2 regions of the Streptomyces sp. NPDC059866 genome follow, and region 1 is predicted to be linked to the other one. Evidence: riboswitches for the same ligand, from Rfam matches in the RefSeq annotation. Region 1 holds a riboswitch; the other holds the start of a gene.
What was found. Region 1 has a riboswitch for thiamine pyrophosphate ahead of ACFV7R_RS19210 (thiamine ABC transporter substrate binding subunit). Riboswitches for the same ligand answer to the same signal wherever they lie in the genome.

Region 1 (14,734 bases):
GACGACGGCAAAGTACGCGGCCGGTTTCTGCTGAAGCTGTCCGGAGAGGCCTTCTCAGGCGGCGGGGGCCTGGGCGTCGACCCGGACGTGGTGCACGCCATCGCCCGCGAGATCGCAGCCGTCGTGCGCGACGGCGCGCAGATCGCGGTCGTCATCGGCGGCGGCAACTTCTTCCGCGGCGCCGAACTCCAGCAGCGCGGCATGGACCGGGCCCGCTCCGACTACATGGGCATGCTCGGCACCGTGATGAACTGCCTCGCCCTCCAGGACTTCCTGGAGAAGGAGGGCATCCAGTGCCGGGTGCAGACCGCCATCACCATGGGGCAGGTCGCCGAGCCGTACATCCCGCTGCGTGCCGTACGGCATCTGGAGAAGGGCCGTGTGGTCATCTTCGGCGCCGGTATGGGCATGCCGTACTTCTCCACCGACACCACCGCCGCCCAGCGTGCCCTGGAGATCGACGCCGAGGCCCTGCTGATGGGCAAGAACGGTGTGGACGGCGTCTACGACTCCGACCCGAAGGCCAACCCGGACGCCGTCAAGTTCGACTCCCTCGGCTACGGCGAGGTCATCACGCGGGACCTGAAGGTCGCCGACGCCACTGCCATCACGCTGTGCCGCGACAACAAGCTTCCGATCGTGGTCTTCGAGCTTCTGAAGGAGGGCAATATCGCCCGCGCCGTCAAGGGTGAGAAGATCGGCACGCTGGTGGGTGACCAAGCCGGCCGGGACTGACCGGTGCCTCCGTCGCGGGAGGACACCTGTCCGAGGGACGGAGGGAACGGACCCTGGCCAGGGGATGGACAATGACCTGCCGGTCGGGAACCGTGCAGGAAGAAGACGCGACGCAGCCGGCCGCCGGCCCCGACGAGGAACCGCAGCCGGGCCTACTCAAGACACGCAGGAGCAAGTGGTGATCGAAGAGACCCTCCTCGAGGCCGAGGAGAAGATGGAGAAGGCCGTCGTGGTCGCCAAGGAGGACTTCGCCGCGATCCGCACCGGCCGTGCGCACCCGGCGATGTTCAACAAGATCGTGGCCGACTACTACGGCGCGCCGACGCCGATCAACCAGCTGGCTTCGTTCTCCGTGCCGGAGCCGCGCATGGCGGTCGTGACCCCGTTCGACAAGAGCGCGCTGCGCAATATCGAGCAGGCGATCCGCGACTCCGACCTCGGCGTCAACCCGAGCAACGACGGCAACATCATCCGGGTGGTGTTCCCCGAGCTCACCGAGGAGCGCCGCCGCGAGTACATCAAGGTCGCCAAGGGCAAGGGCGAGGACGCCAAGGTGTCCATCCGCTCCGTCCGCCGCAAGGCCAAGGACGCCATCGACAAGCTGATCAAGGACGGCGAGATCGGCGAGGACGAGGGCCGCCGTGCGGAGAAGGAGCTCGACGACACCACGCACAAGTACGTCGCTCAGGTGGACGAGCTCCTCAAGCACAAGGAAGCTGAGCTGCTCGAGGTCTGATGAACGACTCTTCCTGGGGAGCGCCGTCGCACGCCGGGTACTGGGCGCCGTCCGACGGGGGACCGGTCCCGGGGGCCGCCCCGGCGGGTCCCACGTACGATGCGCACAACGCGCAGCAGACTCGCCCCATGCCCATCGTGCCCGACGTGTCCGCCCACGGCGGAGACCAGGACGACGACCGGGGGGCCGCTCGGCTGGGTGGCCCCTTGTTCCGAGACGAGAGCCCGACGGCGCAGCCCCATCCGGCGATGCCGCAGAATCCGGAGCCCATGCACGACGCCCCACAGCCGGCGCCCGCACCGCAGAAGAAGAGCGCGGGCCGCGACCTGGGCGCCGCGATAGGGGTCGGAGTCGGACTCGGCGCGGTGATCGTCGCGTCTCTGTTCATCGTCAAGGCGGTGTTCGTCGGGGTCGTCGCGGTCGCCGTCGTGGTGGGCCTGTGGGAGCTGACCAAACGGCTCGACGAGCGCAAGGGCATCAAGGCGCCGATCGTGCCGCTCGCGGTGGGTGGCGCGGCGATGGTCGTCGCCGGGTATGTGCGTGGGGCCGAGGGCGCCTGGGTGGCGATGGCGCTCACCGCGCTCGCGGTGCTGGTCTGGCGGATGACGGAACCGCCGGAGGGTTATCTCAAGGACGTCACGGCGGGGGTCTTCGCGGCCTTCTACGTGCCGTTCCTCGCGACGTTCGTCGCGATGATGCTGACGGCCGAGGACGGTCCGCGCCGGGTCTTCATGTTCCTGCTGCTGACGGTCGTCAGCGACACGGGTGCGTACGCCGTCGGCTGGCGCTTCGGCCGGCACAAGCTCGCCCCGCGCATCAGCCCCGGCAAGACCCGTGAGGGGCTGCTCGGCGCGGTCAGCTTCGCCATGGTGGCGGGTGCGTTGTGCATGCAGTTCCTGATCGACGACGGCATGTGGTGGCAGGGTCTGCTGCTCGGCCTCGCGGTCGCGGCGAGTGCCACGCTGGGCGACCTCGGCGAGTCGATGATCAAGCGGGACCTCGGCATCAAGGACATGGGCACGCTGCTGCCGGGCCACGGCGGCATCATGGACCGACTGGACTCGCTGTTGCCGACGGCTCCGGTGGTGTGGCTGTTGCTGGTGCTGTTCGTGGGGTCCGGCTGACCGCCGTCCCCTCATGCGGAGGCCCGCTGCCCTCGTGGGTGGCGGGCCGTTTCCGTACCTCGGGTGGTCGCCGGCGCGGGGAGGGTTGCGTGGTGTCGATACCGTTTGCCGGCATGAGCGGCAGAGCCGAGCCCCGGACGCGGCCGTGCCGTTGGTGCGGTACGCCGGTCCCGCAGCCGCGCCGGTGGTGGCGCAGACGGCGATACTGCAGTAAGGCACACCGTCGCAGGTACCGCGCTGTTGCGGCGATCGCGCGGTTCCTCGACAGCCTGTAGGCCGCTCTACGCCGGGGAAATCGCTTCCCCAGTCGATCTGCGACACTGGTACAGCCATGCCTAAGCCCGGAGAACTCACTTTCGTCGCCCCGCGCGGAGCCAAGAAGCCGCCGCGGCACCTTGCCGATCTCACGCCTGCCGAGCGCAGGGAAGCCGTGACCGAGATCGGCGAGAAGCCGTTTCGTGCCAAGCAGCTCTCGCAGCACTACTTCGCGCGGTACGCGCACGACCCGGAGCAGTGGACCGACATCCCGGCCGGGTCCCGCGGGAAGCTGCGGGAAGCGTTGCTGCCCGAGCTGATGACGGTCGTACGGCATCTGTCGACCGATGCCGACACCACCCGCAAGACGCTGTGGCGGCTGTTCGACGGGACGCTCGTCGAGTCGGTGCTGATGCGGTACCCGGACCGGGTGACCATGTGCATCAGCTCGCAGGCCGGCTGCGGGATGAACTGCCCGTTCTGTGCGACCGGGCAGGCGGGGCTGGACCGGAATCTGTCCACCGCCGAGATCGTGCACCAGATCGTGGACGGGATGCGGGCGCTGCGGGACGGCGAGATTCCCGGCGGTCCCGCGCGGCTGTCGAACATCGTCTTCATGGGCATGGGCGAGCCCCTCGCCAACTACAAGCGCGTCGTCGGCGCGATCCGCGCCCTCACCGACCCCGAGCCGGACGGGCTCGGGCTGTCGCAGCGCGGGATCACCGTGTCGACCGTCGGACTGGTGCCGGCGATCCACCGCTTCGCCGACGAGGGCTTCAAGTGCCGACTGGCCATCTCGCTGCACGCCCCCGACGACGAGCTGCGTGACACCCTCGTCCCCGTCAACACGCGGTGGAAGGTGCGGGAAGTCCTCGACGCCGGGTGGGAGTACGCGGCCAAGTCGGGGCGACGGCTGTCCATCGAGTACGCGCTCATCCGGGACATCAACGACCAGGCCTGGCGCGGTGACCGGCTCGGCCGGCTGCTCAAGGGCAGGCCCGTGCACGTGAATCTGATCCCGCTGAACCCGACGCCGGGCTCGAAGTGGACGGCCTCACGGCCGGAGGACGAGAAGGCGTTCGTCGAGGCCATCGCCGCGCACGGCGTGCCGGTGACCGTCCGGGACACCCGAGGTCAGGAGATCGACGGGGCGTGTGGTCAGCTGGCGGCCACCGAGCGGTAGTCTGACGCCGTACACATCTTCATATTCCGACAGGGGAGCGCCACAGCGCTGAGAGTGCGGGACAGTCCGCAGACCCTCTGAACCTCGCCCAGGTCATTCTGGGTAGGGAGATCGGTCGTCACTCAAGCTGTTGCGCCCTGCCCGGGAGCCGTCCGAAGGTCCCCGGGCAGGGCCGCGTCTCTTCCTGGTCAGCCAGGAGGAAATCGGTGAGCAACACCAGGAAGTTCACAGCCGTGGTCGTCGGGCTGGGCCTCGTCACGCTGTCCGCGTGCGGGTCCTCCGAGTCCGGCAGCGGGGGCTCCGGGGACTCCAAGACGGTCACCCTCGTCAGCCACGACTCGTGGGCCGTGTCCAAGGGCGTGCTGGCGGACTTCGAGAAGCAGTCCGGCTACACGGTGAAGGTCCTCAAGGACGGCGACGCCGGACAGGCCGTCAACAAGGCGATCCTGACCAAGGACAACCCGCAGGGCGACGTCTTCTTCGGCGTCGACAACACACTGCTGTCCCGCGCCCTCGACAACGGCCTCTTCCAGCCGTACGAGGCCAAGGACGCCGACCTCGTCCTGCCCGAGTACCGGGTCGACCAGGACAAGCACCGGGTCACGCCCGTCGACACCGGAGACATCTGCGTCAACTACGACAAGGCCTACTTCACCGAACACAAGCTGGACCCGCCGCAGTCCTTCGACGACCTGACCAAGCCCGCGTACAAGAACCTCCTGGTCACCGAGAACGCCGCCACCTCCTCGCCCGGCCTCGGCTTCCTGCTCGGTACCGCCGCGAAGTACGGCGACGGAGGGTGGCCGGACTACTGGAAGAAGCTCAAGGCCAACGGTGTGAAGGTCGTCGACGGCTGGGAGCAGGCGTACTACGAGGAGTTCTCGGGTTCCTCGAGCGGCCGGAAGGCCGGCGGCGACCGGCCGCTCGTCGTGTCGTACGCCTCCTCCCCGCCCGCCGAGGTCGTCTTCGCCGACCCGAAGCCGAAGACCGCGCCGACCGGGGTCGCGACCGGTACCTGCTTCCGGCAGATCGAGTACGCGGGGCTGCTGAGCAACGCGCGGAACACCGAGGGCGGCAAGGCGCTGCTCGACTTCCTGCTCACCAAGGAGTTCCAGGACGACATGCCGCTCAACATGTTCGTCTACCCCGTGCGGGAGGCCGCCCAGGTGCCGGAGGAGTTCGTGAAGTACGGGCCGCAGGCCGAGGATCCGCAGACCATGGACCCGGCCGAGATCGCCGCCAACCGCGACCAGTGGGTCAAGTCGTGGACCTCGCTCGTACTGAAGTAGCCCCGAGGAAGCGCGTCACGAAGGGCGGCGCGGCACGCCTCGGGCTCATCGCACTGCCCGTCGCGTTCTTCGCCGTCTTCTTCGCCTACCCCGTGGCAGCGATCGTCGCCCGCGGGCTGAAGGCCGACGGGGGCTGGCAGCTCGGCAGGATCGCGGACGTCCTCACACAGTCGGACATCCGCCATGTGCTGTGGTTCACCACCTGGCAGGCGCTCGCCTCGACCGCGCTGACGCTGCTGGTCGCGCTGCCCGGTGCGTATGTCTTCGCCCGCTTCGACTTCCCCGGCAAGCACCTCCTGCGGGCCGTGGTGACCGTGCCGTTCGTGCTGCCCACGGTGGTCGTCGGGTCGGCGTTCCTCGCGCTGGTCGGGCGTGGCGGACTGCTCGACGAGCTGTGGGGCGTACGGCTGGACACCACCGTGTGGGCGATCCTGCTGGCGCATGTCTTCTTCAACTACGCCGTCGTCGTACGGACGGTCGGCGGGCTCTGGGCGCAACTGGACCCCCGGCAGGAGGAGGCCGCCCGGATGCTCGGTGCCTCGCGGCTCTCCGCCTGGCGCACCGTGACCCTGCCCGCGCTCGCGCCCGCCGTGGCCGCCGCCGCGCTGATGGTCTTCCTGTTCACCTTCACCTCCTTCGGTGTGGTGCAGATCCTGGGCGGGCCGACCTTCTCGACCCTGGAAGTGGAGATCTACCGGCAGACCTCGGAGATCTTCGATCTGTCGACGGCCGCCGTCCTCACGATCATCCAGTTCCTGGCGGTGGGCGCCATCCTCGCCGTGCACGCCTGGACCGTACGGCGACGGGAGACCGCCCTGCGCCTCGTGGACGCGTCCGTGACCGCGCGCAGGCCGCAGGGGGCGGGCCAGTGGGCGCTCCTTGCCGGTGTCCTCGCCTCCGTCGCCGGGCTGCTTCTGCTGCCGCTGGCCGTGCTGGTGCAGCGCTCGCTGGACGCGCCCGACTTCGCCTACTACCGGGCGCTGACCAGCGAGGACGGCGGGACCTTCCTCGTCCCGCCGATCGATGCGATCGGCAATTCGCTCACCTACGCCGTCGTCGCCACCGCCATCGCCGTGCTGATCGGCGGCCTGGCGGCCGGGGCGCTGACCCGGAGGGATGCCGGGCGGTTCGTGCGCGGGTTCGACGCGCTGCTGATGCTGCCGCTGGGCGTGTCCGCCGTGACCGTGGGCTTCGGGTTCCTCATCGCCCTCGACGAACCGCCGCTGGATCTGCGCAGTTCATGGATCCTGGTGCCGCTCGCGCAGGCGCTGGTCGGGGTCCCCTTCGTCGTACGGACCATGCTGCCCGTGCTGCGGGCCGTGGACGCGCGGCTGCGGGAGGCGGCGGCGGTGCTCGGGGCGTCGCCGTGGCGGGCATGGCGCGAGGTCGATCTGCCGATGGTGCGGCGGGCGCTGCTGGTCGCGGCCGGGTTCGCCTTCGCGGTGTCGCTCGGGGAGTTCGGCGCCACGGTCTTCATCGCGCGGCCGGACAACCCCACGCTGCCGGTCGCGGTGGCACGGCTGCTGGGGCGGCCCGGCGAGCTCAACTACGGGCAGGCGATGGCCCTTTCGACGATTCTCATGGTGGTGTGCGCGGTGGCGCTGCTGGTACTGGAGCGGTTGCGGACCGACCGGACGGGGGAGTTCTGATGCTGCTGAGCCTCGAGGGCGCGACCGTACGGTTCCGCGGGCGGGCCGCGCTCGACCGCGTCGACCTGGGCGTCACCGAGCACGAGGTCGTGTGCGTGCTCGGGCCGAGTGGCAGTGGCAAGTCGACGCTGCTGCGAGCGGTCGCCGGGCTGCAGCCGCTGGACGCCGGACGGGTGGTGCTCGACGGACGGAACCAGGCGGGCGTGCCCGCTCACAAGCGGGGCGTGGGGCTGATGTTCCAGGACCATCAGCTGTTCCCGCAACGGGACGTGGGCGGCAACGTGGCGTTCGGGCTGCGGATGCACGGGGCGTCGAAGCGGCAACAGGACGAGCACGTACGGGAGTTGCTGGAACTCGTCGGGCTGCCGGGTGCCGCGCGTCGGGCCGTCGCCGCGCTGTCCGGGGGTGAGCAGCAGCGGGTTGCGTTGGCCCGGGCGCTGGCGCCGCGGCCACGGCTGCTCATGCTGGACGAGCCGCTCGGCCAGCTGGACCGGTCGCTGCGGGAACGGTTGGTGGTCGAACTGCGGGAACTGTTCGGCCGGTTGGGGACGACCGTGCTCGCGGTGACGCACGACCAGGGCGAGGCCTTCGCGCTCGCCGACCGGGTGGTGGTGATGCGGGACGGGCGGATCGCGCAGTCCGGTACGCCGCTCGAGGTGTGGCAGCGGCCGGCGGACGAGTTCGTGGCCCGCTTCCTGGGCTTCGACAACGTGGTCGCGGCGACGGTGAGCGGACAGGTCGCGGACACACCGTGGGGCAAGCTGCCGGTGCCCGAGGGGGCGGCGCAGGGGGCGGGCACGGTCCTCGTACGGCCCGCCGGTGTGCGCCTCGTGCCGGCCGACGCCGGGCTGCGCTGCACGGTGGCCGCGCGCACGTTCAAGGGCACCCATGTCGCCGTACATCTGCAGCCCGAGGGCGCTCCGCGGCTTGAGGCGGCGTGTGCGCTGCGGGAGGCGCCGGAGGTGGGGGACGCGGTCGGGGTCGAGTTCGACGTGGCCGAAATCGTCGTGCTCCCGTGATCGACCGCACCGTAGGGTGCCGCCCATGACGCACCTCGCACACGACCGGTACTGCGACGAAATCGCCCACCAGATGCGGTTGCTGAGGTCCGTGGTGACCCTCGGAGCCGATCTGTCCGCCACCGTGCCGACCTGCCCCGACTGGTCCCTGGAGCAGCTCGTACGGCATGTGGGCCGCTCCCTGCGCTGGGTGGAGCTGCTGGTGCGCACCCGGTCCGCGGAGGATGTCCCGGAGGATCAGGTACCGGGTGGCGAAGGGCCGAAGACCGAGGGGGACGTGGCCGCGCTGGACGCCTGGCTGGCCGAGAGCGGCGACATGCTCGTCGGCACCCTGCGGGAGGCCGGGCCGGACGCCGAGGTGTGGGGCTGGGCCGGGATCCTCGACGCCGGCTTCTGGGCCCGTCGGATGACCCACGAGGTCACCGTCCACCGTGCCGACGCCACACTCGCCGCGAAACTGCCGTACGACGTCGCGCCCGACGTGGCCGTGGACGCGATCGACGAGTGGCTGCAGATCGTCGAGTTCGTCCAGCGGACGGCTCCGCACGACTCGGCACGGGAGTTGCGTGGCCCGGGCCGGAGCATCCATCTGCACGCCACGGACACCGAGCCTCGGCTGAACGCCGAGTGGTTGATCGAGCTCACCGAGGACGGGCTCGCCTGGCGGCGCGGACACGAGAAGGCGACGGTCGCGCTGCGCGGCCCGCTCACCTCCGTACTGCTCGCCTTCTACCGTCGGCTGCCGCTGGACAGCCCCGAGGTGGAGGTGCTGGGGGAGCGGGAGTTGCTGGAGTTCTGGCTGGAGCGGGCGACGTTCGGCTGAGACACGTGCGGCCCGCCCCGGGAACGGGACGGGCCACAGCCGGTCGGGCCGGACGGAGGATCAGCGGTCGCTGCTCGCCCCGCGGCGGCGCATGCCGAAGAACACCGCACCGCCGCCGACGGCGACCAGGGCGGCCGCGATGCCGGCGATCAGACCGGTGTTGGAGCCGGCGCCGGTCTCGGCGAGGTTGGAGTCACCGGCACCGGCCGCGGGCGACGGAGCGTTGCTCGCGGTGTCCGCGGGCGCGCTGCTGCCGTCTTCCGAGGCCGACGGGGTCGGGGTGTCGGACTCGGCCGGCGCCGACTCCGACGGCGTCTCGGACGCGGTCGGGGTGGGGCTCGGGCTCTCCTCGGTCGTGCAGGCGGTGGCCGGGGTGACCAGGTTCGGCTTGATGTCCTCGTCGACCTGGTTGCCGGCCTTGACGTGGATGCGGTACGTCGCGCCCGGCTTCCAGTCCTCGGCGAAGGTGATCGTGACACCTTCGCGGGAGCCCTTGACCACCTGCTTGCCGACGAGCCGCTCGTCGGCCCCGTTGTTCTCGAGGTAGACGGAGACGGTCGCCGGGGTGCCGGCCGGGTCCTTGTCGGTGACCGTGATGACGCCCTTGGTGCCGTCGCACTCGGCCGCGGCCGAGAACTCACTGATGTGGCAGGCGAGCGCGTTGCCCGCGGCGCCGAGCGCGAGCGCGGCAGAGGCGGAGACGACTCCGAGGATGCGCACGGAACGGCGCGCGTTACGGCGAGTTATGGACACGTTTGTCCTTCATGGGATGCGCGTAATGCGGGGGGTTTGAGGGGGAGATGAGGCGACAGCGTTTGTCGATGCTCACCACCCCCAGGAGACTCACAGGTTTATAAGCGCTCCATAAGGAGTGTCAATCCGTCTGCACCTCATGACGGTTGGCTTTGCCCGCTTATTAACCGCCGAGACGTTTCAACGCCGCCGGAGCCTCCTCGATCCCGTCGACCAGGGCGATCCGGTCCTCCATCGAACGCTCCCGCGCGAGCGCCCGGAGCAGCGGCCAGGTCGGCAGTTTCTCCGTCCAGTGAGCGCGGTTCACCAGGACCATGGGGGTGGGTTCGCCGCGGGACTCGTAGTAGTTGGGGGTGGCGTTGTCGAATATCTCCTGCACGGTGCCGGCGGCGCCCGGCAGGAAGACCACGCCCGCAGTGCAGCGGGCCAGCAGGCCGTCCTCGCGGGTCGCGTTGGCGAAGTACTTGGCGATGTGCGCGGCGAACGGGTTCGGCGGCTCGTGGCCGTAGAACCAGGTGGGGATGCCGACGGAGGGGCCGCCGTCCGGCCAGCGGCCGCGCACCTCGAAGGCGGCGCATGCCCAGTCGGTGATCGACGGGGTGAACTTCGGTGCTTTGGCGAGGAGTCGGAGGGCGTCCGTGAGCATCTCGTCGCCGTACGGAGCGGCGTACGCGCCGAGGTTCGCCGCCTCCATCGCGCCGGGGCCGCCGCCGGTCGCGACGGTGAAGCCCGCGCGGGCCAGCTCCCGTCCGAGGCGGGCCGCGCCCGCGTAGTCCTCCGTGCCGCGAGCCATCGCGTGACCGCCCATGACGCCCACCACGCGGGCGCCGACGAGGAGTTCGTCCAGCGCGTCGGAGACGGCGTCGTCGTGGACCGCGCGCAGCATGGACGCGAAGACGTCGCCGTCCGCCTTCGTCTCCTGGAGCCAGGCGTACGACAGGGCGTCCGGCGTGGCCTCGTAGCCCTGGTCGAGCGAGTCGAACAGTTCGTCGGGGGTGTAGACGAAGCCGCGGTACGGGTCGAAGGGGAGGTCCGGGGCGGGCGGGAAGACCAGGGCGCCGGCGGCGCGCACCCGGGTAGCCGCCGACTCGTCCATCGGACAGCCGAGGAAGACGGCGCCCTTGGTGTCGACGGACAGCAGTGCGTCCATACGGTCCGTCAGGTCGACGGCCTGGACGCGGAAGTGGGCGAGGGTCCCCTGCTCGGCGACGACCTCGTCGAACTCGGCGAGGGACTCTATCTCGCGGTCGTGGGAAGCGGTGTGGGGCGCGTGGGCGGGTGGTGTCGGCACCCGCCCATGCTAGGCATGCCTGCGGCTCAGCCCTCGACGGCCGCCGGGTCCATCCACATGACCTCCCAGGTGTGGCCGTCCAGGTCGTCGAAGGCGCGGCCGTACATGAAGCCGTGGTCCTGGACCTGTTCCGACGCCGTGCCGCCCGCCGCCACCGCCTTCTCGACCAGCTCGTCGACCTTCTCGCGGCTCTCGGCGCTCAGACAGATCAGCACCTCGCTGGTCCTCGTGGCGTCCGCGATCTCCTTCTTCGTGAACGTCGCGTAGAACGGCTTGGTGAGCAGCATCGCGACGATCGTGTCGCTGATCACGACGGATGCCGCGTTCTCGTCGCTGAACTGCGGGTTGAGCGTGTAGCCGAGCTCCGTGAAGAACTTCTTCGAGGCGTCGAGGTCGTTCACGGGCAGGTTCACGAAGATCATCTGCTGGTACATGTGTGGTCTCTCCCATCGGGCTTGTGCCGTTCGGTGGGGTAGACCCGAGGGCCGTCGGAAACTCATCGGCGGTCGGAGAATTTTTTCCGTACGAGCTTCAGCGGGCCAGTGGCCGGGCCGCGAGCTCGGCGACGAACACGGCCAGCGGGCCGAACACCGTGAGGAGGGCGCCGGCGCGGAGGGCGGCGGCGCCGCGCAGCATCGTGGCCGGGGCGCCGAGGCGCAGCAGGGCGGCGGTGGTGTCGGCGCGGGCGTGCTTGGCCTCGACGGCGGCGGTGAGCAGGGTGGCGAGTGTGCAGCCCGCGACGAGGAGGACGCCGAGGGTCGTCAGCGGGCCGAAGGCCGGGCCGTCCGGGTCCTGCAGGGTGGCCACGGCGTACGCGGCGGACCCGGCCGCGCAGACGACGCCGACGGGGCGGCCGATGCGGGTGGCTTCCTCCATGAGGACGCGGCCGGCGAGGAGGCGCACGGCGCCGGGGCGGGCTGCCTGGAGGAGGTGGCCGCAGAGGTGGGTGAGGCCTGGGCCGGCCAGGGTCAGGCCCAGGGCGGCCAGGGCCCAGCCGAGGAGCAGGCCCAGGGGGCCGCTGGGTGGGCTGCCGGGCATGGAGAGGCCGGTGGTGCTGGTGTGGGCGGCGTAGGCCTCTGCGGCCAGGCCGGCGGCGAGGGTGGCGATTCCCCAGGGGAGGGTGGCGGTGGGGTGGGGTGGGGTGCGGGTGGGGGTGGGTGCGGGCGGGGCGCCGGGGGTGTCAGGCGCCCAGTGTGCGGCTGAGGGGTCGGTCGCGCTGCCCGGCGCTTGCGGGATGCCTCCCCCGGAGGGGGGACCCCCGGCGCCCACCCGTGCTGCCCGCGCGGCACGACTGCCCGCGGTGGGGCGGGATGGGCGGGGTGAGCGGGGTGAGCGGGACGGGCGCCGCGGCTCTCGGGGGCGTAGGACCAGGGCGACCGACAGGGACGCGGCTGCGGGGACGAGGGCGAGGAGGGTCAGGGCTGCGGGGAGGGGGAGCGGGGTGCCCGCGGCGAGGAACTCGGTCGCCGCTCCGTCGAAGGGCATGCCCGTGAGGTCGCCGCGCAGGTGGAGGAAGAACAGCAGGGCCAGCATCGAGCCGAGGGCCGTGGACAGGGCCGTCGTCGTGGCCGAGAAGGCCATCTGGCGGGCCGGGCCGAGGCCGATCGCCGAGAGGCCGTCGCGCGGCCGGGTGCAGGGATCGGTGCGGGCGACGGCCACGGCGAAGTGGACCGTGGCGGCCGCCGGCACCGCACACCAGGCCAGACGGAGGACGGATGCGGCCGGCGTGTCCGGGTGGCTCATCGCGTGGCCGAGGGTGCACAGCAGGAGGAAACCGGTCCCGGCCGACGCCGCAGCCACCAGGAGACGGCGCAGCTGGACGGCCGGGTGGGCGCGGCGGGTCAGACGGAGAGCGAGCACGCGGCCCGGCCTTCCGTCTCGGGGACGGGCGGCAGGTGCACGGTGTTCACGCGCCGCCCGTCGAGCAGGGAGACCGTGCGGTCGGCGAGCGCGGCGGTTTCCGGGTCGTGGGTGGCCAGGACCACGGTGATGCCGTGCGAGCGGGCCGCCGTGGTGAGCGTACGCAGCACGTGCCCGCGGTCGGCGCGGTGCAGCGGGGCGGTGGGCTCGTCGGCGAACAGGACCGTCGGGGAGGGGGCCAGCGCACGGGCGATGCAGACCCGCTGCCGCTCGGCCTGGCGCAGTTGGTGCAGGCGCCTGCGGGCGCTGTCGCCGACATCGAGACGCTCCAGCCACTCCAGGGCGATCTTCTTGGCACGTCGGCGGCTGGTGCCGCGCAGCATCAGGGGGAGCGCGGCGTTCTCCCAGACGTTCAGCTCGGGGACGAGGACGGGGGCCGGGTCGATCCAGCCGAAGCGGTCGCGACGCATCCGTTCCCGGGCGAGGGGGCCCATCCTGTGCACAGGGATGCTGTTGAACCACACCTCGCCGCTCCCGGCCCGCAGCAGTCCGGACAGGCAGCCCAGAAGCGTGCTCTTGCCGCTGCCGCGCGGGCCGCTGACGGCGAGGATCTCGCCCTCCTGGACGCCGAGCGAGACGCCTTGCAGCGCAGGGGAGCCGTCGTGGTGCTGGAAGTGCAGGGCGCGTGCCCAGAGCACGTCGTTGTCCGGCGGGGCCACCATGGGCGTACTCCTCAGTTGATCCGCTTTCCTGTGCCAAGTCCCCCAAGCGGGGGAACGAAGGCAGGGCCGATCGGTCACTGGCACGCTAGGTACTCAAAGGAGCCGGGCCGGACAGCACACAGCCCCGGGCCGCCGTTTCTCACTCGAACGGACGGCACCGGGACTGTAGTTGATCACAGCGTCAGTTGATCAGAGCTTTGTCCACGCCTCCGTCAGCGTCGCGCGCAGGATCTGCTCGATCTCGTCGAACGTCTCCTGGTCGGAGATCAGCGGCGGGGCGAGCTGGACGACCGGGTCACCGCGGTCGTCGGCACGGCAGTACAGGCCGTTGTCGAAGAGGGCCTTGGAGAGGAAGCCGTACAGGACGCGCTCGGTCTCCTCCTCGTTGAAGGACTCCTTGGTCGCCTTGTCCTTGACCAGTTCGATGCCGTAGAAGAAGCCGTTGCCGCGGACGTCGCCGACGATCGGCAGGTCGTGCAGCTTCTCCAGGGTGGCGCGGAACGCGCCCTCGTTGTCGAGCACGTGCTGGGTGAGGTTCTCGCGCTCGAACAGGTCGAGGTTGGCGAGGCCCACGGCCGCGGAGACCGGGTGGCCGCCGAAGGTGTAGCCGTGCAGGAAGGTGTTGTCGCCCTTGTAGAACGGCTCGGCCAGGCGGTCGGAGATGATGCAGGCGCCGATCGGGGAGTAGCCCGAGGTCATGCCCTTGGCGCAGGTGATCATGTCCGGGACGTAGTCGAACTTGTCGCAGGCGAACATCGTGCCCAGACGGCCGAAGGCGCAGATGACCTCGTCCGACACCAGCAGCACGTCGTACTTGTCGCAGATCTCGCGGACCCGCTGGAAGTAGCCGGGCGGCGGCGGGAAGCAGCCGCCGGCGTTCTGCACCGGCTCCAGGAAGACGGCCGCGACCGTGTCCGGGCCCTCGAAGAGGATCTGCTGCTCGATCTGGTCGGCGGCCCAGCGGCCGAAGGCCTCGGGGTCGTCGCCGAAGATCGGGGCGCGGTAGATGTTGGTGTTCGGGACCTTGTGCGCGCCCGGCACGAGCGGCTCGAAGGGGGCCTTCAGGGCCGGCAGACCGGTGATGGACAGGGCGCCCTGCGGGGTGCCGTGGTAGGCGACCGCGCGGGATATCACCTTGTGCTTGGTGGGCTTGCCGGTGAGCTTGAAGTACTGCTTGGCGAGCTTCCAGGCGGTCTCGACCGCCTCGCCGCCGCCGGTGGTGAAGAAGACCTTGTTGAGGTCGCCCGGCGCGTGGTGGGCCAGGCGCTCGGCCAGCTCCACGGCCTTGGGGTGGG
Region 2 (14,734 bases), on a different contig from region 1:
CAACTACGGCACTGGTTTCGCCCCGTACTTCATCCCGCTGTCCCTGTGGGTGGGTGCGATGGTGGCGTACATGCTGATCCCGCCGCTCAACCGGCGGGCGCTGGCCACCGGCGCCTCGGCCTGGCGGATCGCCCTGGCGGGCTGGCTGCCGGTGCTGGCGATCGGCGTACTCCAGACGGTGGCCCTGATGTCGGTGCTGCACTGGGCGGTCGGGCTGGAGATGGCGCGGGCGGCCGGGACGGTGGGCTTCCTGTTCCTGGTGACGGCGTGCTTCGCGGCGCTGATCCAGTGGCTGAACGCCCGCTTCGGAGCCGCCGGCCGCATCCTGGTCCTCGCCCTGCTGATGCTGCAGCTGACGTCCGCGGGCGGCACCTATCCCGTGCAGACCAGCCCGGGCTTCTTCAACGCGCTGCACCCCTTCCTGCCGATGAGTCACATCGTCGAGGCCCTCAGGAGGCTCATCTCGGGTGGTGGCCTGGAACCCGTGTGGCACGCGTGCGTGGTGCTGGCCGCCTTCACCGCGGGCGCCCTCGCACTCACCGCGCTGTCGGCCCGGCGCCGGCAGGTGTGGACCCTGGACCGGCTGCACCCGGAGCTGAGCCTGTGAAGACACCTCCCGCCCCTGCGAGGCAGCGGTTTCCTGTGACAATCGGGGCCATGGAAAGCAGCAACACCGCCTCGGGGGCCAGTACGCGCCGAGAGGCCACCCGGCAGAAGCTCTACGAAGCGGCCGTCACGCTCATTGCGGAGCAGGGCTTCTCCGCCACCACGGTGGACGAGATCGCCGAGCGGGCCGGGGTCGCGAAGGGCACGGTCTACTACAACTTCGCCAGCAAATCCGTCCTCTTCGAGGAGCTGCTGCGGCACGGCGTGGGCCTCCTCACCGCCTCCCTCCGGGAGGCGGCCGAGCAGACGGCGAAGGACGGCGGCACCAAGGTGGCCGCACTGGACGCGATGATCCGGGCCGGGCTCGTCTTCATCGACCGCTATCCGGCCTTCACCCAGCTGTACGTGGCCGAGCTGTGGCGTACCAACCGGGCCTGGCAGTCCACCCTGCTGGTGGTCCGGCAGAAGGCGGTGGCGGTCGTCGAGGACGTGCTGCGCGAGGGCATCGAGAACGGCGAGTTCAGCGAGGAGATCGACGTGCCGCTGACGGCGGCGGCGCTCGTCGGCATGGTGCTGGTGGCCGCACTGGACTGGCAGGCGTTCCAGCCGGAGCGTTCCCTGGACGACGTCCACGCAGCCCTCTCACGGCTGCTCCAGGGACGGGTCAGCGGGCGCCCTTAGGCGGCACGTACAGGCAACACGAACAGGCGGCACGAAAGCGCCGGTCCGAGATGGCCGCGTCCCCCGCGGGCCACACTCGGACCGGCGCTTCTCTGTGCGCCCCCGTTTTCCCCCGTTGGGCCCCGTTTTCCCCCGTCGGGCCCCTTCGGTCCTCCCCCGGACTCCCCCGTGCCTCGCTCCCGCCGACCGGGGCCGGCGGAAGGAGCGGATCGTGGGCCGGGCCGTTCCGGCGCCCCGTGTCGCCGGTGCCGGGCCCGTGCCCCTCTCCGTGCCTCCACTCTCTCGTTCGCGCAGGTCGGCCCCCATCCGCGCGCGTACTCATCTCGTCGCCTGAGTACGGATACTCAGCCGTACGCACTCGCCCCCAGGACGCCTCGGCCACGGCTGGTTACAATCGCCTCCGTGTCCGTACTCCCCCTGGTGTTCACCAGCGGCTGGGCCAGCGGCGTCAACGCGTACGCGGTGGTGCTGGTGCTCGGCTTCTTCGGTGCGACGGGGCTGAGCGACGAGGTCCCCGAGTCACTGCAGCGCCCCGAGGTGCTGATCACGGCGGGGGTGCTGTTCCTGGGCGAGGCGGTCGCCGACAAGATCCCGTACGTCGACTCGGCATGGGACTCGGTGCACACGCTGATCCGGCCGGCCGCCGGGGCCTGGATCGGGGCGCTGCTCGCGGGCCAGAGCGGTTCGCTGTCCGATCTGACGGCGGGCGCCATCGGCGGTTCGACGGCGCTGGCCAGCCATGCGGTCAAGGCCGGCACGCGGATGGCGGTCAACAGCTCGCCGGAACCCTTCAGCAATGTGATCATCAGCGTGGCCGAGGATCTCGGGGTCGGCGGGATCGTCACGTTCGCGATGTTCCATCCGGAGGCGGCGGCCGTCATCGCCGGCGTGTTGCTGGTCGCCGGGCTGGTCATGCTGTACTTCCTCGTCTCTCGCATCCGCCGCTTCCGGCGCCGCAGGGCGCAGCGCCGGGAGGAACGGCGATTGGCGGCGCGGGCCGGACCACCGCCCGGCTGACCTCCGGGCCATGGGAGCGTGCAGGTCACAGGCCCGCGGGCGGATTGTCAGTGGCGGCCGATAAAGTCGCAGGCATGGCACGGATTGCGGTGATCGGCGCCGGGATGGGCGCGATGGCGGCTGCTGCCCGGCTGGCCGTCGCGGGCCACCGGGTGGCGGTGTACGAGCGTACGGAGACGTACGGCGGCGCGGTGCGCCGACTGGAGCGGGACGGATTCTCCTTCGACACCGGCCCGGGGCTGCTGCCGCTGCCCGCGGTCCACCGCGACCTGTTCCTCAAGACCGGCAAGGAGCCGCTGGAGGCGTGCGTCGAGCTGGTCCAGGTCGACCCGTCGGCCCGGCATGTCTTCGCGGACGGCACCGAGGTGTCGCTGCCGAACGCCTCGCGCGCGGGAGCGGTCGCCGCCCTGGACGAGGCGCTGGGGTCGGGGGCCGGGGGACGCTGGGGCGACTTCCTGGTGCGGGCCCGCGAGGCCTGGGACCGGACCCGCAGGCCTCTCCTGGAGGAGCCCCTGTGGCCGAACTGGCCGGTGCTGGCCGAGCGTGAGCCCTACCCCGCCGTCCCGCACAAGCGGCTGCTGCGCACCCGCCGGGCCGGCACACTCGCCGAGGTCGGCACCTGGGAGCTGCGCGATCCCCGGCTGGTCGCCCTGCTGGAGAGTCAGGCCCTCGCGTACGGCCTGGACCCGCGCGTCGCTCCGGCCGCCGCCGCCGTGCTGCCGTACCTGGATCACGCCTTCGGCACCTGGTACGTGCGCGGTGGCATCCGGGAACTCGCACGCGCGGTGTACGAGCGCTGCCTGGCCCGGCGGGTCGAGTTCGTCTTCGGCGCCGAGGTGACGACGGTGCTGGAGAAGGACGGCCGGGCCGCGGGGGTGGAGCTCGCCGACGGGACGGTGGCTCAGGCGGACTTCGTGGTCGCCGGTGTCGCACCGGAGGTGCTGAGCCGTGTCGTGCCCGGTACGGCGATACGGGGGGCGGGCGAGGTCCCGGGGCAGCGCGGGCTGCCGAGCCGTCTGACGGTGCTGCTGGCGCTGCGCGGCGGGCGTCCGGAGGGGACGGTTCATCGGACGGTGGTGCACGCGGAGGACCGCGAGCTCGAGCTGGGGTCCGTGTTCGGCACGCCCGCGGGGATGGCCGCCCGTCCCACGGTCACGGTGCTGCGGCCCGACGATCCCCAGCTGGTCCCGGACCCCGCGCACGAGGCGGTCACGCTGACCGCCACCGTCCCCTCCATGCCGGGCGAGTGGAGCTGGGCGGATGCAGAGGTCTTCGACCAGCACGCCGAGGCCATGATCACCATGGCCGGACGCGTCATACCCGACCTGCGGGACCGCCTCCTGTGGCGCGAGGTGCGCACTCCGGCCGACATCGCGGAGGTGACCGGCGCGGAGGGCGGGGCGGTGCCGGCACCGGCGCTGGCGGCGGCCGAGGGCCGGCTGCTGCACCCGTCGAACACGACCGGGCTGCCCGGCCTGTTCACCGTCGGCGGCTGGTCTCACCCGGGCGGCGGTCTCCCCCATGCCGGCATGTCGGGCGCCCTGGTGGCGGGGCTGATCGTGGAGGGGCCGGGCTTCCGGGGATCTCAGTGAAAGGCGGCGTTCAGAAGCGGTACCGCTCGTCGTACTCGTTCCCCTGCGCCTGACCGTCGCCCTGGTACGGGTAGGGCTGCTCGGGCGGGAGTTCCCCGCCGTAGGCGTCGTCGGTGCTGCGCTGCTGCGGTACCCACACGCCGCCGGGCGGGGTCTGGCCGCCGTAGCTGCCGGTGGCGTACTGGTCCTGGCCGTAGGCCTGCTGACCGTACTGCTGCTGGTCGTAGCCGGTGTCGTACGCGGCGCCGCCGTAGGCCTGGGTGCCGGCGTACGGGTCGGAGTACGCGGCGTACTGCTGCTGGCCGGTGGTGTCGTAGCCGTACTGCTGCTGGCCGTAGGAGTAACCGTCGTAGGCGTAGTTCTGATCGGCACTCTGGGCGGCCGTTGCGTACTGGTCCTGGGTCTGCCCCGCGGCTGCGTACGCGGTGTCGCCGTATATGCCGTACGAGCCGGTGTCGTCGGGCATCGGCTGCGGTTCGTACACGGCGGTGGCCTCGGCAGCCGTGGGCTCCGAACGGGCGGGCGTGAACACGTCGTCACGGTCGTAGTCGTCCTGGCCCTGGGAGGCGTTGCGGTGACCGTACTGGGCGCTGTCGTCGCCGTAGTCGCCCGCTTCCAGATCGGAGACCTCGAGGGTCGGGTCCTGGTGCTCCGGCTCGCCGCGGCGGCGCTTGCTGCCGCCCAGGCCCGAACGCCCGGCGACCGCCCAGCCGGCGGCGAAACCGCGGCGGAACGACAGCGTGACGTACGTCTGCCCGACCGCGAAGGCGGCGGCGCCCAGTCCGATCACGACGACGGACGGGATCAGTACACCGACGACGACACCGAGGAAGCCGGCGAACGCCAGCAGCCGCCAGCGAAGCCGTGCCTTGTACTGCAGCAGGACCTCGCCGAGCAGCCACAGCGCGACGATGCCGAACGCGATGTAGAGGACCGTCCAGCCCATGTACGCCCCTCTCCCAGTGGCCGCTACGCAGTGTGTCGTATGAGCGTGCGACCGGTCTAGGCCCGCGGTGGGTGGTGCAGGCCCAGATTCTCGTAGATTTCCAGCGTCGCCGTGGAGTTGTTGAGCGTGATGAAGTGCAGTCCGGGCACTCCCTCGGCCAGCAGCCGCGCGCAGAACTCCGTGGCGAACTCGATCCCCATGGAGCGTACAGCGGCCGGATTGTCTTTTGCTGTGAGGATTCGCTCTTTCAAGGTGGACGGAAGGTGAGCATTACTGAGCTGCGGCAGTCGTTCCAGCATCCGGACGCTGGTCACGGGCATGACCTCCGGGATGACCGGGGTCTCACAGCCGGCCGCGGCGACCCGGTCGCGCAGCCGGAGATAGGACTCCGGCTGGAAGAACATCTGGGTGATCGCGTAGTCGGCGCCGGCGCGGCACTTGTCGACGAAGTGCGTGACGTCCGTGTCCCAGTCGCTGGAGCGCGGGTGCATCTCCGGGAAGGCCGCGACACCGACGCAGAAGTCGCCCGACTCCTTGATGAGCCGGACGAGTTCGGCGGCGTAGGTGAGGCCCGTGGGATGCGGCACCCACTCGCCCATCGGGTCGCCGGGCGGGTCGCCGCGCAGGGCGAGCATGTTGCGGATGCCGGCGTCGGCGAACTGGCCGATGACGTTGCGCAGTTCGGTGATGGAGTGGTCGACCGCGGTGAGGTGGGCGACCGGGGTGAGGGTGGTGTCGGCGACGATCTGCTCGGTCTCCTTGACCGTGCTCGCGCGCGTCGAGCCGCCGGCGCCGTACGTCACGGAGACGAAGTCGGGGGCCACCGCCTCGACCCTGCGGAGGGCGTTCCACAGGCTGCGCTCGCCCTTGGCGGTCTTCGGCGCGTAGAACTCGAACGAGTACGTCGTCTTGCCGGTGGCGAGCATGTCGCGCACGGTACGTGCGCGATCAGTCCTGGTGGATGCGGTTCCGAGGGCCATACGGGCAGGTTAGCCAGGGGGCGGCGGTCCCCCAACCGGATGCCGCAAATTTGCCCGATTTGTCGGCTTGTTGTCCATCCCTTGGACACCTTGGACAAACGTGCGTGTCACGCCTGTCGCAGCCGCTTGGCGAACTCCGCCGCGGCCGCACCAGGGTCGTCCGCCTCCGTGATGGCCCGGACGACCACGACCCGGCGGGCGCCCGCGTCGAGCACCTGGTCGAGGTTGCCGAGGTCGATGCCGCCGATGGCGAACCAGGGGCGGTCGGTGCCGAGCCCCGCCGTGTACCGCACCAGGTCGAGGCCGGGGGCGTGGCGGCCGGGCTTGGTGGGGGTCGGCCAGCAGGGGCCGGTGCAGAAGTAGTCCACACCGTCCTGGACGGCGGCCGCGGCGGCCTCGGACTCCGCGTGCGTGGAACGGCCTATGAGGATGCCGTCGCCGAGGATCGCCCGGGCGGCGGGGACGGGGAGATCGCCCTGGCCGAGGTGGAGTACGTCCGAGCCGGCGGCGTGCGCGACATCCGCGCGGTCGTTGACCGCGAGGAGCCTGCCGTGCCGGGCGCAGGCCTCGGCGAACATCTTCAGGTGCTCCAGCTCCTCGGCCGCCTCCATGCCCTTGTCGCGCAGCTGCACGATGTCGACCCCGCCCGCCAGGACCGCGTCCAGGAACTCCGGCAGATCACCTTGGCGCTTGCGCGCGTCCGTGCACAGGTACACCCGGGCGTCGGCGAGCCTGGCGCGGGCGGTGGCGGCGGTGGCGGTCATGTGTCCCCCGTTGTGGGTGGCGTACGGGCTGCGGGTGAGCGTGCTGGACAGCGGCCGTGGCCTGCGCGCGCCGCGGCCCGTACGCCGGACGGTTTTCGGATCAGACGGCGAGCGCCTGGGCGCGGCGCTTCACCTCCGTGCCGCGATTCTCGCTCAGCGCCTGTGCGGGGGTGCCGGGCAGGGTCGGATCGGGGGTGAACAGCCACTCCAGCATCTCTTCGACCGTGAAGCCGTCGTCCCGCAGGAGCGTCAGGGTTCCGGAGAGGCCCTTGACGACCTTGTCCCCGTCGATGAAGGCGGCGGGGACGTGCAGCGCGCGGTTCTCGCCGCGGCGTACGGCGATGAGCTGGCCGTCCTTGACCAGCTGCCGCACGCGCGTCACCTCGACACCGAGCTTTTCGGCGATGTCGGGAAGGGTGAGCCAGGCGGGGACGAGAGCGTCGATCTTTGTGTCAATCTCGGTCACGGAAACCAGCCTGCCATCCCCCACTGACAGTCGGAAGCCGGACCGGTCCGACCTGGGGCGACGGACCACTGGGACGGACCGGGAGCAAGGGGCCGTCCGGGCGGTGCCTACGACGGCTGCGCCACCGCCGATTTCAGCGGCCGCGCCGGGTCCGCCAGCAGTTCCGGGTTCATCGGTGCGCCGGCCTCGATCAGCCGTCGCCCCTGGGCCAGATCCCTCGGGCGGCCCACCGCCAGCAGGGCGACGAGCCGGTTCTCGCGCAGCCAGCAGACGGTCCAGGCGGGGCCGGACGGGTCGCCGCGCCATACGGTGCGGTCGGCGGACGTGTGGTGGCCGGCGTACTGGACGAAGCGGCCGAACTGCTCGGACCAGAAGTACGGCACCGGGTCGTAGACCACCGGGGCCTCGCCGGTCGCCTCGCCGATGATGTTCGCGGCCACCGTACGAGGGCCCTGCAGGGCGTTGTCCCAGTGGTGGACCAGAAGGCGCTCGCCATATCTTCCCGAAGGGAAGGAGGCGCAGTCGCCCACCGCGTAGACGTCCGGCGCGGAGGTGCGCAGGTGCTGGTCGGCCACGACCTCGCCGTATGCGCCGAGCTCGATGCCGGCGCCGGTGAGCCAGGCGGTGGCGGGCCGGGCGCCGATACCGACCACGACCGCCCCGGCGGGCAGCCGCGAACCGTCGTCGAGCACGACCGCGCCGGGCTCGACCCGCGCCACGCGCGCGTGCGTGCGCAGTACGGCACCGCTGTCCGCGTACCAGTCCGCCATCGGCGCGGCGACCTCGGCGGGCAGCGCCCCGGCGAGCGGGCGGTCCGCGGCCTCCACGACCGTCACGGCGCAGCCCGCCTCGCGCGCGGCCGTGGCGAACTCCGCGCCGATCCAGCCCGCGCCGACGACGACGATGTCGTGCCGGCGGGCGAGCACGGGCCGCAGCCGCTCGGCGTCGTCCAGGGTGCGCAGCAGATGCACGCCGGGGACGCCCTCCGCGCCCGGCAGCGTGATCGGTTCGGCACCGGTCGCGAGGACCAGGACGTCGTACGGCACCGGCCCGGCGGCCGTGTCGAGCTCGTGCTCGTCGGGGCGGACGCCGAGGACCTCGCGCCCGAGGTGCAGCTCGATGTCGAGCGCCTCGAAGTCGACGTCGAAGGCGGAGCCCTCCGCCGTGCCGAGCAGGACGGCCTTGGACAGCGGCGGACGGTCGTACGGCTGGTGGGGCTCGGCGCCGATCAGCGTCACCGTGCCGGTGAAGCCCTGTTCCCGCAGGGCGACCGCGGTCTGCACACCGGCCATGCCCGCACCGACCACGACCACGCGCCGCGGCTGCGACAGCCCCGTCTCCTGCGTCTGCTCGCTCACCTGATCACCATAGTCAACTGACTTTCTGTCAGTCAGCGGTGGGTTCGGTGACCTGCTCCACAACGCTCGTCCCGTTGCCCTGCTGCGACTCCCACTCCCAGGTCTCCTCCAGCCGCACCCGCCCGTCGGGCAGCTCGACGACCCTGGACTCGCAGTGCCCCGAGGACGTCGTCCCGTCCTGCTTGAGCTGCACGTACCGGAAGTCGAGCAGGTCGCCCTCCCGGGTCCCCACCAGGTACCCGCGCACGACGTCGCCGCCCGCGTACTCGGCCCAGATCTCCCCGTCCTGCTCGTGGTACGTGAACCGGGTGCGGGTACCGACCTGACCCGGTGCCTGGTCGGCTACGGGGGCGAGGACGAGGCCGTCGAGCGAGCTGGGCATGACAACAGGCTCCCTTACAGAGGCGTGGATGCAGAGGCTAGGGTGGCCAACGTAGAGCACTCGCGGGAGCCCGGACGCACCGGGCTGAGAGGGAGGCTGGCGGCCTCCGACCGTACGAACCTGATCCGGGTCATGCCGGCGAAGGGAGGGGCGCAGCGCCCGTGTCGTCATCCACACGTACGTCAGACGTCCTCGTCATCGGGGGCGGAATCATCGGTCTGGTCACGGCCTGGCGGGCCGCGCAACGCGGCTTCGCGACCGCCGTCGTGGACCCCGAACCCGGCGGCGGGGCCGCCCAGGTGGCGGCGGGCATGCTGGCCGCCGTCACGGAACTGCACTACGGCGAGCAGACCCTGCTCGGCCTGAACCTGGCCTCGGCCCGCCGCTATCCGGACTTCGCGGCCGAGCTCACCGACCTCACCGGCCACGACCTCGGCTACCGCCGGTGCGGCACGCTCGCCGTCGCCCTGGACGCCGACGACCGCGCCCATCTGCGGGAACTGCACGCCCTGCAACGGCAGTCGGGCCTGGACTCCGAGTGGCTGTCCGGGCGGGACTGCCGGCGCCTGGAGCCGATGCTCGCACCCGGTGTGCGGGGCGGGCTGCGGGTCGACGGCGACCACCAGATCGACCCGCGGCGGCTCACGGGGGCGCTGGTGGCCGCGTGCGAGCGGGCGGGCGTGGTCTTCCACCGGGAGTGGGCGGAAAGGCTCGTGGTCGTACGGGACCGGGCCGCGGGGGTCGTCACACGCGCGGGCACCGAGCTGGCCGCCGGGCAGGTGGTCCTGGCCGCGGGGAGCCTCAGCGGGCGGCTCGCGGGTGTCCCGAACGCCGTCCTGCCTCCGGTACGGCCCGTGAAGGGGCAGGTGCTGCGGCTGACCGTGCCGCAGCGGTACGCGCCGTTCCTGAGCCGGACCGTGCGCGCGGTCGTCCGCGGCAGCCATGTCTATCTGGTGCCGCGCGAGAGCGGCGAGCTGGTCGTCGGGGCGACCAGTGAGGAGCTCGGCTGGGACACGACGGTCACGGCCGGGGGCGTGTACCAGCTGCTGCGGGACGCGCACGAGCTGGTGCCCGGCCTCACCGAGCTGCCGCTGACCGAGACGCGGGCCGGACTGCGCCCCGGCTCGCCCGACAACGCGCCCCTGCTCGGACCGACCGGGCTGGACGGACTGCTGCTGGCCACCGGGCACTACCGCAACGGCGTCCTGCTGACTCCCGTCACCGGCGACGTCATGGCGCATCTGCTCACCACCGGCGAACTCCCGGACGTGGCCCGCCCCTTCACCCCGAAACGCTTCAGCGCAGTACTCACGGAGCAGCCCGCATGAACATCCATGGAGCAGCCGGCATGACCATCTCCGTCAACGGCGAGCCGCGCGAGGTCGAGCCCGGCACGGCTCTCGACGTCCTGGTGAAGACCCTCACGGCAGCCCCCTCCGGAGTGGCCGCCGCCCTCAACGAAACCGTCGTCCCGCGCGCGCAGTGGCCGACCACACCCCTCTCCGAGGGGGACCGTGTCGAAGTCCTCACCGCCGTCCAAGGAGGCTGACCCATGGCCGACGATCCCTTTGTCCTGGGTGGTACGACCTTCACGTCCCGGCTGATCATGGGCACCGGGGGTGCGCCCAGCCTCGACGTGCTGGAGCGGGCGCTGGTGGCTTCCGGAACGGAGCTGACCACGGTGGCCATGCGGCGGGTGAATCCCGATGTGCACGGGTCCGTGCTGTCGGTGCTGGACCGGCTGGGGATTCGGGTGCTGCCGAACACCGCGGGGTGTTTCACCGCGGGTGAGGCCGTGCTCACGGCCCGGCTGGCGCGGGAGGCGCTCGGGACGGAGCTGGTCAAGCTGGAGGTCATCGCCGACGAGCGGACGCTGCTGCCGGATCCGATCGAGCTGCTGGAGGCGGCGGAGACGCTGGTGGACGACGGGTTCATGGTGCTGCCGTACACGAACGACGATCCCGTGCTGGCGCGGAAGCTTCAGGACGTGGGCTGTGCCGCGATCATGCCGCTGGGATCGCCGATCGGGTCGGGGCTCGGGATTCGCAATCCGCACAACTTCCAGTTGATCGTGGAGCACGCGCGTGTGCCGGTGATTCTGGATGCGGGGGCCGGTACGGCGTCGGACGCGGCGTTCGCGATGGAGCTGGGGTGCGCGGGTGTGATGCTCGCCTCGGCCGTGACGCGGGCGCAGGAGCCGGTGCTGATGGCGGACGCCATGCGGCATGCCGTGGAGGCGGGGCGGCTGGCGTTCCGGGCGGGGCGGATTCCACGACGGCACTTCGCGGAGGCGTCCTCTCCTGTGGAGGGGATCGCTGCGCTGGATCCTGAGCGGCCCGCGTTCTAGGTTCGTGGGTTGCGTCACAGGTGCGCTTCAAGTGGGCCCGCAACAGGGCTGAACGGGGGCGGCGTGTCGGTGGCGGCTCGTACACTCGCCTGCGTGGACACGACCCTTCAGGACCCTCTCGTCGGGCAGTTGCTCGACGGCCGTTATCGCGTCGACGCGAGGATCGCGGTCGGCGGGATGGCCACGGTCTACCGGGCCGTGGACACCCGCCTGGACCGCGTCCTCGCGCTCAAGGTGATGCATCCGACGCTCGCGACGGACGGCACGTTCGTCGAGCGGTTCATCCGCGAGGCCAAGTCGGTCGCCCGGCTCGCCCACCCCAACGTCGTCCAGGTGTTCGACCAGGGCGCCGACGGGTCGTACGTCTACCTGGCCATGGAGTACGTCTCCGGCTGCACCCTGCGTGATGTGCTGCGCGAGCGCGGGGCGCTGCAGCCGCGGGCCGCGCTGGACATCCTGGAGCCGGTCCTCGCCGCGCTCGGCGCCGCGCACCGCGCCGGGTTCGTGCACCGCGACATGAAGCCGGAGAACGTCCTGATAGGGGACGACGGCCGGGTCAAGGTCGCCGACTTCGGGCTGGTCCGGGCGGTGGACACGGTCACCAGCACCACCGGCTCCGTCCTCGGCACGGTGTCCTACCTCGCACCGGAGCAGATCGAGCAGGGCAGCGCCGACCCCCGTGTCGACGTGTACGCGTGCGGTGTCGTGCTGTACGAGATGCTGACCGGCACCAAGCCGCACTCCGGGGACTCCCCCGCCCAGGTGCTGTACAAGCACATCCACGAGGACGTCCCGCCGCCCTCGGCCGCCGTGCCGGGCCTGGCGTACGAGCTGGACGAGCTGGTCGCCTCGGCGACATCGCGCACCCCGGACGTCCGCCCGCACGACGCGGTGGCGCTGCTCGCCCGGGTCCGCGAGGCGCGCGGCGCACTCGGCGCGGACCAGCTCGACGCGATGCCGCCGCAGGCGCTCACCGCGGAACACGACAACGCCGACGACCGTACGAGCGTGATCCCGCGCGCACTGACCGCGCTGCGGCAGCTGCCCGTCAACGAGGACGAGGCGCCCCCGCTCAACCGGACCAGCCGGCTGCAGGCCCCGCCGGCTCCGGCTCCGCGGCGCTCGGCCCCGCCCCGGCGCACGCTGTTCACGATCATCGCCGCCGTCCTGCTGGTGCTCGGCGTCGGCACGGGCGTCTGGTACATCAATTCCGGCCAGTTCACCAAGGTCCCGCCGCTGCTGGCGAAGACCGAGGCCGAGGCCAAGGACCGGCTCGCGGACGCCGGGCTCGAGGCCGGGCAGATCGAGCACGCCTACAGCGACACCGTGAAGCGCGGCACGGTCATCAGCACCGACCCGGCGCCGGGCGTCCGGATCCGGCACAACGACTCCGTCGCACTCACCATCTCCGACGGCCCGGAGACGGTGAAGGTGCCCGATCTGGCGGGGTACCGGCTGGACAAGGCACGCGACCTGCTGGAGGACAGCGGGCTGGAGCCGGGCATGGTGACCCGGGAGTTCAGCGACGACGTCACCAAGGGGTTCGTGATCGGCTCGGACCCGCAGACGGGCACTCAGACCCGCGCGGGCACGGCGATCGCGCTCACCGTCAGCAAGGGCAGCCCGGTGGACGTCCCGGACGTCACCGGCCGCGACCTGGACGACGCCCGGAGCGAGCTCCAGGAGGCCGGCCTCAAGGTGCGTATCGCGTCCCAGCGGGTCAACTCGGAGTACGACGCGGGCCAGGTCGCCCGGCAGTCGCCGCAGGCCGACGGCCGGGCCGCCGAGGGCGACACGGTGACGCTGACGCTGTCCAAGGGCCCGGAGATGGTCGAGGTTCCGGACGTGGTCGGTGACAGCGTCGACGAGGCCAGGCAGCAGCTGGAGGACGCCGGCTTCCAGGTCGACGAGGACCGCGGTCTGCTCGGGCTGTTCGGCGACGAGGTGAAGGGCCAGTCGGTGGAGGGCGGCGACACGGCTCCCAAGGGGTCGACGATCACCATCGAGATCGGCTGACGGGGCACACGCGGGGACATGACACCCTGAACGCGTGAAGAGTCAACACCCCTCCCGCAATCCCGTCGGCGGTCACGTCCCCGTCGCCGGCGGTCTGCACTCCGTAGGCCTGACGTACGCCCACGACCTCAAGGCCGAGACCGTGCAGGTCTTCGTCGCCAACCCGCGCGGCTGGGCCACGCCCGTCGGGAACCCGGCGCAGGACGAGGCGTTCCGGGAGGTGTGCGCGACGGAGTCGATACCGGCCTATGTGCATGCGCCGTACCTGATCAACTTCGGCTCGCACACCGAGGCCACCGTGGAGAGGTCGGTGGAGTCGCTGCGGCACTCACTGCGGCGTGGACGGGAGATCGGCGCACGGGGTGTGGTCGTGCACACCGGGAGCGCGACCGGTGGCCGGGACCGCTCGGTGGCCCTGAAGCAGGTACGGGAGTACCTGCTGCCGCTGCTGGACGAGCTCACCCATGACGACGATCCGTACCTGCTGCTGGAGTCCACGGCGGGACAGGGTGCCTCGCTGTGTTCGCGCACCTGGGACTTCGGGCCGTACTTCGAGGCCCTGGACGCCCATCCGAAGCTGGGGGTCTGTCTCGACACCTGCCATGTCTTCGCCGCCGGACACGACCTGACCGGCCCGAACGGCATGCACCAGACGCTGGACCTGCTGGTGGACACGGTCGGCGAGGGCCGGCTGAAACTGATCCATGCCAACGACTCCAAGGACGTGGTGGGCGCACACAAGGACCGGCACGAGAACATCGGCGCCGGACACATCGGCGAGGACCCGTTCCGGGCGCTGATGACCCACCCCGCCACCGAGGGCGTACCGCTGATCATCGAGACACCCGGCGGCAAGGAAGGGCACGCGGCGGACGTGGCCCGGCTGAAGGGGCTCAGGGACGACGGCTGACGCCGAATGTCACAACTCGGGGCCGTCCCCGGGCTCCTCCTGGTAGGAGTAGCGCTGTTCCTTCCAGGGGTCGCCGATGTTGTGGTAGCCGCGCTCCTCCCAGAAGCCACGGCGGTCGGCGGTCATGTACTCCACACCGCGGACCCACTTGGGGCCCTTCCAGGCGTACAGGTGCGGGACGATGAGCCGCAGCGGGAAGCCGTGCTCCGCGGTCAGCAGTTCGCCATCCTTGTGGGTGGCGAAAATCGTGCGCTCGGACGCGAAGTCCGACAGGCGCAGATTGGAGCTGAAGCCGTACTCCGCCCACACCATCACATGGGTGACATTCGGGGCGGGTGGGGCGATCTCCAGGATGGTCCGCGCGGGGATTCCACCCCACTCCGCGCCGAGCATGCTGAACTTCGTGACGCAGTGCAGATCGGCCACTACGGTGGTGTAGGGCAGGGCCGTGAACTCGTCGTGGTTCCAGCAGTGCTTCTCACCGTCGGCGGTGGCGCCGAAGACCCTGAACTCCCAGCGTTCGGGCCGGAACTTGGGCACCGGCCCATAGTGCGTGACCGGCCAGCCGCGCTGCACTCGCTGCCCCGGCGGAAGCTCGCACTGTGCTGCTTCTCCAGATTCGCGCCCCACCGGATGACCCATGGCTCCATCCTGACAGACCCGGCGCAG

Region 2: it holds a riboswitch for thiamine pyrophosphate, as region 1 does, so the genes downstream of both, thiO (glycine oxidase ThiO) here and ACFV7R_RS19210 (thiamine ABC transporter substrate binding subunit) in region 1, are expected to answer to the same signal.

What each region holds. Positions count from the first base shown of each region.
Region 1 is NZ_JBHWJT010000011.1:208,244-222,977, forward strand. It holds gene pyrH (UMP kinase) at 1-735, shown strand, start outside; gene frr (ribosome recycling factor) at 914-1,471, shown strand; gene ACFV7R_RS19200 (phosphatidate cytidylyltransferase) at 1,471-2,595, shown strand; gene rlmN (23S rRNA (adenine(2503)-C(2))-methyltransferase RlmN) at 2,927-4,033, shown strand; TPP riboswitch at 4,055-4,160, shown strand; gene ACFV7R_RS19210 (thiamine ABC transporter substrate binding subunit) at 4,240-5,322, shown strand; gene ACFV7R_RS19215 (ABC transporter permease) at 5,298-6,971, shown strand; gene ACFV7R_RS19220 (ABC transporter ATP-binding protein) at 6,971-7,990, shown strand; gene ACFV7R_RS19225 (maleylpyruvate isomerase family mycothiol-dependent enzyme) at 8,016-8,813, shown strand; gene ACFV7R_RS19230 (LAETG motif-containing sortase-dependent surface protein) at 8,874-9,566, opposite strand; gene ACFV7R_RS19235 (LOG family protein) at 9,730-10,857, opposite strand; gene ACFV7R_RS19240 (VOC family protein) at 10,884-11,291, opposite strand; gene ACFV7R_RS19245 (hypothetical protein) at 11,389-12,717, opposite strand; gene ACFV7R_RS19250 (ABC transporter ATP-binding protein) at 12,699-13,439, opposite strand; gene ACFV7R_RS19255 (aspartate aminotransferase family protein) at 13,629-14,734, opposite strand, start outside.
Region 2 is NZ_JBHWJT010000001.1:394,142-408,875, forward strand. It holds gene ACFV7R_RS01815 (YhgE/Pip family protein) at 1-607, shown strand, start outside; gene ACFV7R_RS01820 (TetR/AcrR family transcriptional regulator) at 658-1,287, shown strand; gene ACFV7R_RS01825 (DUF4126 domain-containing protein) at 1,690-2,304, shown strand; gene ACFV7R_RS01830 (phytoene desaturase family protein) at 2,379-3,896, shown strand; gene ACFV7R_RS01835 (hypothetical protein) at 3,907-4,842, opposite strand; gene metF (methylenetetrahydrofolate reductase [NAD(P)H]) at 4,899-5,822, opposite strand; gene thiE (thiamine phosphate synthase) at 5,930-6,586, opposite strand; gene ACFV7R_RS01850 (Rv2175c family DNA-binding protein) at 6,687-7,052, opposite strand; gene ACFV7R_RS01855 (NAD(P)/FAD-dependent oxidoreductase) at 7,160-8,410, opposite strand; gene ACFV7R_RS01860 (hypothetical protein) at 8,439-8,792, opposite strand; TPP riboswitch at 8,845-8,957, shown strand; gene thiO (glycine oxidase ThiO) at 8,954-10,120, shown strand; gene thiS (sulfur carrier protein ThiS) at 10,141-10,341, shown strand; gene ACFV7R_RS01875 (thiazole synthase) at 10,345-11,139, shown strand; gene pknB (Stk1 family PASTA domain-containing Ser/Thr kinase) at 11,233-13,155, shown strand; gene ACFV7R_RS01885 (deoxyribonuclease IV) at 13,190-14,065, shown strand; gene ACFV7R_RS01890 (sulfite oxidase-like oxidoreductase) at 14,075-14,707, opposite strand.